Regions from separate parts of the Streptomyces sp. NPDC006435 genome, predicted to be linked through region 1. Evidence: riboswitches for the same ligand, from Rfam matches in the RefSeq annotation. Region 1 holds a riboswitch; the other holds the start of a gene.
The links. Region 1 has a riboswitch for cobalamin ahead of ABZZ04_RS16965 (energy-coupling factor ABC transporter permease). Riboswitches for the same ligand answer to the same signal wherever they lie in the genome.
Positions count from the first base shown of each region.

Region 2: linked by a shared signal. The riboswitch ahead of ABZZ04_RS11020 (ABC transporter substrate-binding protein) and the one ahead of ABZZ04_RS16965 (energy-coupling factor ABC transporter permease) in region 1 are both predicted to bind cobalamin.

Region 1 covers NZ_JBEXPY010000015.1:7,799-10,933, reverse strand. The annotation lists gene cbiQ (cobalt ECF transporter T component CbiQ) at 1-686, opposite strand, end outside; gene ABZZ04_RS16970 (energy-coupling factor ABC transporter substrate-binding protein) at 693-1,073, opposite strand; gene ABZZ04_RS16965 (energy-coupling factor ABC transporter permease) at 1,070-1,774, opposite strand; cobalamin riboswitch at 1,804-1,988, opposite strand; gene ABZZ04_RS16960 (Gfo/Idh/MocA family oxidoreductase) at 2,347-3,135, shown strand, end outside.
Region 2 covers NZ_JBEXPY010000007.1:133,310-136,444, reverse strand. The annotation lists gene ABZZ04_RS11025 (iron ABC transporter permease) at 1-456, opposite strand, end outside; gene ABZZ04_RS11020 (ABC transporter substrate-binding protein) at 453-1,433, opposite strand; cobalamin riboswitch at 1,472-1,610, opposite strand; gene ABZZ04_RS11015 (hypothetical protein) at 1,817-2,095, shown strand; gene ABZZ04_RS11010 (hypothetical protein) at 2,418-2,921, shown strand; gene ABZZ04_RS11005 (hypothetical protein) at 2,891-3,135, shown strand, end outside.

The DNA.
Region 1 (3,135 bases):
GCCGCGGTGAAGGGGGCGGAGACCCGGGCCTCGGGCACCAGGACGCGCAGGGTGCCGTCGTAGCCCCGGCCGGCGAGCCCGGCCTGGAGCCGCGCCGCCCGGTCGAAGGCCCGGACGAACGCGGTGGCGCCGAGCCCGCCCAGGGAACGCCAGGCGGCGGCCCGAGTGGTGTGCCCGAGCCGGGCCGCCTGCGCCTGACGGATCAGGCGCACGGAGTCGAGCAGCAGGAAACTCATGCGGTACGTCACCAGGGCGACGTCCACGACCGGCGCGGGCACCCCGGCCCGCACCAGGCGCGGCAGCAGGTCGGACATCGGTGTGGTGAAGGCGAACAGCAGCACCCCGAGGGAGGCGGCCGAGGTGCGCAGCAGGAGTTCCCCCGCCCGGACCGGCCCGCCGTCGGCGAGGGACACGAACCCGCCGGGGCCGCCGATCTGCACCAGCAGGGTGGCCGCCCCGGTCACGCAGAAACCCAACGGCACCCGGTACGCCCGCCACAGCCGCCGGCCCGGCACGCCCGCCGGACCGGCCAGCAGCACGAGCGCCGTCACCAGGACGAGCGCCGCGCCGGGCCAGGGCGGCAGCGAGATCGCGAGCACGGTGAGCCCGAGTCCGAGCACGGCCTTGTCCACGGGATGACGGCGGCGCCAGCGGTTGCTGTGCGCCGCCTCGTCGATCGGCAGCACGCGGGTTCAGGCTCCTTCGGCGGGGGAGTCCCCGGTGCCGACGGACGTGCTTTCGGCGTCCCGTCGCGCCTGCTCCTGCGTCAGGGCGAGTTCCGCGCCCTGGCGGCGGCCCCGGCGCAGCCCGAAGTAGTAGGCGAGGACGCCCGCGCCGAGCGCCGCCTGGAGGGCGAAGAGCGCCGACTCGATCTCGCCGGACGGTGGTTCGTACAGGGGCGAGAACCAGGGTTCGTAGTCCGGTTCGATCTCGGTGATCGCCGTCTCCGCCTCGGCGTCGGCGCCCGTGAACGGCTCCTTCTTGTGGTCGCCGAGGCCGAGTGCCAGCGGCAGGACCGCGAGCGCGGCCACGACGAGCAGCAGCAGGGCGTTGATCTTCGCGTTACGGCTCATCGGGCCACCTCCTCGGGCGTGCCGGTCCGGTCCGCGCGGCGAGTCGGGAACACGCCCAGCCGGGTCAGTTCCCCCTTGCTGGACTGCGCCAGCAGCCGCATCACGACCACCGTCAGCAGACCCTCGCTCACCGCGAGCGGGATCTGGGTGACGGCGAAGATGGAACCGAACTTGCCGAGCGCGCCCAGGAATCCGCTGCTCGGGTCGGGGAAGGCCAGCGCCAGCTGCACACTGGTGACGCAGTAGGTGGAGAGGTCGGCGACGAACGCGGCGAAGAACACCGTCACCATCAGCGGCACGTCGAACCGCCGCAGCAGCCGGTACAGCCCGTATCCGGCCCAGGGGCCGACGATCGCCATCGAGAAGACGTTGGCACCGAGCGTGGTCAGACCGCCGTGGGCCAGCAGCAGCGCCTGGAAGAGCAGGGTGATGGTGCCGAGCACCGCCATGATCGGCGGCCGGAAGAGGATGGCGCCCAGTCCGGTACCCGTGGGGTGTGAGCAACTCCCGGTGACGGAAGGGAGTTTCAGGGCCGACAGGACGAAGGTGAAGGCACCGGAGGCGCCGAGGAGCAGGGTGCTCTCCGGGTGCTCCTTGACCTCACGGGTGAGTGACCGTACTCCGTGTACGACGAACGGCGCGGACGCGACGCCCCAGGCGATCGCGTGCGCCGGAGGCAGAAAGCCCTCGGCTATGTGCATGGCTCAGTAGACCCTCTCCAGCACCTCGTGGATGGTTGACGCGCCTTGGCCGGTCTCCTGGCTGACGGGTACCACCGCCCGTGCTCCGCCTTCCCGGGTCCGAGGACCCAGTGGCTGCCCGCAGGGGGCTGGAGCCGGACTTCCCGATCACAGTGGCGAGGGCCGCACCGGTATCACACCGGATTTCCCGTTCACCAAGGCGTGGTGACAGTAATGCCTGGCCCGGGGTGGTGACAAGCACGCCCGGAGGGGGCGGGGAGCACCGCGCGCACGCCTGCGCGCCCGCGCGTACCGGGTGCGACGCCCGGTGCACCACGCCGCTTTTTCTGCACGCCCGCACGCCCGCGCGCAGGGGCCGGTGCGCGGTGTCGGTCACCTGCGCGAACGGCCCGGTACGGGCGCACGGGGCCGTCCGCCCGTACCGCCCGTGCCGTCACCGCGTACCGCTCCTGCTGCCACTCCGTACCGCCCCTGCTGGCACCGCGGGCCGGGGCCGTGCGCCCTCTGTGCGAGACTCGGTGTCGCACCACGGGCGGGCGGGCCGCCGCCACCGATGAAGGGAACGTCTCCGGATGCGCATCGGGATCGTCGGCACCGACAGCAGCCACGTCGACCAGATCGTCCGCCACCTCAACGTCGACGGGGCGGGCGGCGACGCGCGCGTCGTGGCGCTCAGCGGCGGACACGGCCCGCGCAACGACGCCCTGGCGGCCACCGGCGGGATCACGACCGTCGTCGACGAGCCCACCGAACTGCTCGGACTGGTCGACGCCGTCGTCGTCGCGGACCGGTACGGAACGCGCCACCGCGACCTGGCGGTCCCCTTCCTGGCCGAGGGCCTCGCGGTGTTCGTCGACAAGCCGCTCGCCCGCACCGTCGAGGACGCCCGGGCCATGATCGACACCGCGCTCGCCCACGGCGCGCCGCTCACCTCGTCCTCGGCGCTCCGCTGGATCCCCGACACCGAGGAACTGGCGGCCCGGTCGGCGGCGAACGGCGCGCCGCACCTGGTCGTCGTGTCCGGGCCGGCCGACCCCGACAGCGAGTACGACGGGATCTTCTTCTACGGGATCCACACGGTGGACATCGCCCTCCGGCTCGCGCCCGGAGCGGTCTCCGGCATCCGCACGGACCTCACCGGTACCACCGTCACCGCGTCGTTCACCGCGGGCGGCACCCGGGTCGTCGTGAACCTCGTCCGGCCGGGCGACACGGAGCAGATCCCGTTCCACGCGATGGCCTCCACCCGCGAGGCCATGGTCCAGCGGACGCTCGTCCCCGGCGCGGACTACTGCGTGCCGGGCCTCGAAGCGTTCCTGGAGATGGCCCGTACGGGCAGGCAGCCCATCGGGCACGAGGAC
Region 2 (3,135 bases), on a different contig from region 1:
CCGGGCCATCGCGTAGACCGCGACCAGCGCGGCCATGGATCCGGCGAACGCCGCGACGGGCAGCGCCACATCGGTGGCCACCCCGGCGCCGACCCCCAGCACGACGACCGAGGCGGCGCCCGCCGACGCCCCGGACGAGGCGCCCAGCAGGAACGGGTCGGCCAACGGGTTGCGCACCAGCGCCTGGAGCACCGCGCCCGACAGGGCCAGCCCGGCGCCGACGACGGCCCCGAGCAGCACCCTGGGCAGCCGCACCTCCCACACGATCGTCGGGTACGCACCGGTGCGTTCACCGCCCAGGACCGTACTCAGCACCTCGCCCGGCGGAATCCGTACCGGACCGAGCGCCAGACCGGCCACCGCTGCCGCGAGCAGCAGCACCGTGAGGACGCCGATCACGACGGGGGCCGAGCGCAGGGCGGACTTCGGGCCGGGGCGGGCGGACCCCGCGCTCACGGGGTGCCGGGGTGCAGCTGCCCGGCCAGGTCCCGTACGGCGTCGGCGACCCGGACCCCGAGCACGGCCGAGGACAGCGGGAGCACCGCGAACTTCTTGTTCCTGATCGCCGGCACGTCCGCGAGCGCCGGATCGTCCAGCAGCCGCTTCTTCTTGGCCGCGACCGTGGTGCCTCCGTAGTCGTAGATCACGACCACCTCGGGCCTGCGCTTGATGACCTGCTCCCAGGACACGTCGCCGAAGGTGGCGTCGAGGTCCGCGAAGACGTTCCTGCCACCGGCGAGCTCGACGATCTCGTTGCCGATGCCCTTGCCGCCCGCCGTGAACGCGGAGCTGTCGCCGGAGTCGTACACGAACACCGAGCGGGGCGAGGAGCCCTTGAGGCCCGCCTCGACCGCCGCGATCTTCCGCCGTTCCCGGGCGATCAGCTCGCTGCCGCGCTCCGGTACGCCGAAGGTCCTGGCGACCTGGGTGATCTCGGTGGCCAACTGGTCGAGGCCGACCCCGCCCTCGGTGCAGTTCTCGATGTTCAGCCGGGTGTCGATGCCGTTCTTGTGGAGCCCCGCCCGGTCCTGGCCCCTGGCCCTGTCGAAGGCGCTGTCGTACCCGCCATAGACGAAGTCGGGGTTGGCACCGAGCAGCACTTCCTTGGAGGGGTACTCCTTCGCGAGCACCTTGGTCCGGTCGTACGCGGACCGGTACTCCGGCAGGACGCTGTCGTCCAGGTAGGCCGTACCGACCAGCCGGTCCCGGAGCCCGAGGGCCAGCATGATCTCGGTGACGTGCTGGTTCATGGTGACGACCCGTTCCGGCGGGGCGTCGAAGGTCGTTCTCGTACCGCAGTTGGTGACCGTGTAGGGGAAGCCGTCGGCGGCCGGTGCGGCCCCCGTCCCGTCCTTGTCGCCGGTGCCGCAGCCGGCGAGCGGCAGCAGGAGCAGCGGTATGAGTACGAGCGGTACACGGCGGATCCGTGGCATGGCCGGCCCTTTCCGGGGGATGTCCTCGTCCCCTGGGTCGTCTGGGAAGGCGGCGCGGCCAGTATCTGGCTTCCGGGCCGTTGCAGCCCGGTCACAGTGGCGGGACCGTACCGGATTCACACCGGTTTCCTGACGCGCGTCGCCCATGTTCTCCGGGCCATTCTGTCAGACCACGTATTCCGGCAGGTCATGGCCCTGGTACCGACGGCCGGTGTTCATCGCTTCCGGCCTCAGCCGCTGCCGCTCCGCGCTCCTGCACGGTCGCCCCGCGCCGGAGCGCGGCAAGGAACGAACGTTCACGGAGTGAACTCCATGACACGTACGGGTGATTGTCCTCGACGGTGGTGCGACGTCACCCGGAAGTGGGGCTATCTCTGCTGGTTGTGATCGAGAACTTGCTGCGTGCCGCCACGGTGGCCGCTCTCACCGCCCTGTCCCTCGCCCCGGCGGGCGCTGCACTCGCGGACGAGGGTCCCCTCGTGCCGCAGGTGAGCCCGTGCGCCGCCGTCGTGGCGCCCGCCGGCCAGATCTGTGTGCCGTCGCCCAAGCAGTGCATCAAGGCGCCGTGCCCCCAGTACGACCTGCTCCACATCCTCCCGTACTACCCGCTGCCCTCGTACGAGGAGGTCATGGCCGCACACGGAACGGACCCCACCCCCTGACACAACTCCGGTGCCCTGTCGTGCGGTCCGGCCACGTCCGTGACCGCACGACAGGGCACCGGGCACAGGGACCACCGCACCACTCGCTCCACCGCGCCACTCACTCCACGGCACGCGTTCCGCGACACACGCACTCCGCACCGTCCGCACCGCAGAACCGTCCGCACCACCGACACCGCCCGGTCGCCCACGGGGTCTCCCGTGCTCACATCCTGAGCAGTCCCGCCACGATCGGGGCGTTGTCAGTGGGCGCAGGTATGTTCGGTTCGTGTCCAGCCGGTGTGGCGAGGACGTCCCCTTTTTGTTGCATAGGAGTGGTGCGTTGTCGGATTGGGAGAGGTCGAGCACGGCGCGGGTGACGGCACCCGCACGGCCGCGGAAGCTCGCCAAAGTACCGTTCGTCGAACTGGCCGACGGGCGCCTGCAAGGAGTGGTGTCCAGCGGCTCGGACATCGGACGGGTCTACGTCTCGTCGGTCGCGGTCGGCACCTACGCCTTCGCCTGCAGCACCAACAACAACCGGCCCTGCGGCGGCGCGCGGGGATCGTTCTGCAAACACATCCAGGCCCTGATCGGCGAGGCGGTGCTGCAGTACGGGGCCGAGCGCGTCGCCCGCTATCTGAAGGTCGACATCGCGGAGGGCGCGTCGAGCGCACCGGTCATCACCGCCCAGATGACCGGCACCCGCCCGCCGCAGGGGGACACCGCGGCCGCCGCGCCCGTCTTCAGCCGGTTCCTGCGCCACCTCGCCTATCTGGAACTCGCCCCGACCACCGCGCCGTTGCCGGAGATGCAGTGGTTCCCGCCGACCAGGGCGGTGGCGTGATGCGCACCGATCTGCTCCACGAACCCGTCGCCGGACTCGACGAGGCACTGTCGGCCGTCGACGCCTTCGACCGGGTACTGGTCGCCGGACTGCTCCGCCCCAGGCCCGACCGGGCCGCGGACCTGATGGAGTTCGCCGAAGCCCTCGCGGGCACACCGCTGGCGGACCGGGTCGCCGAGGCCGCGGAGAAGGCGGCGGGCGGAGCCGCGGACGA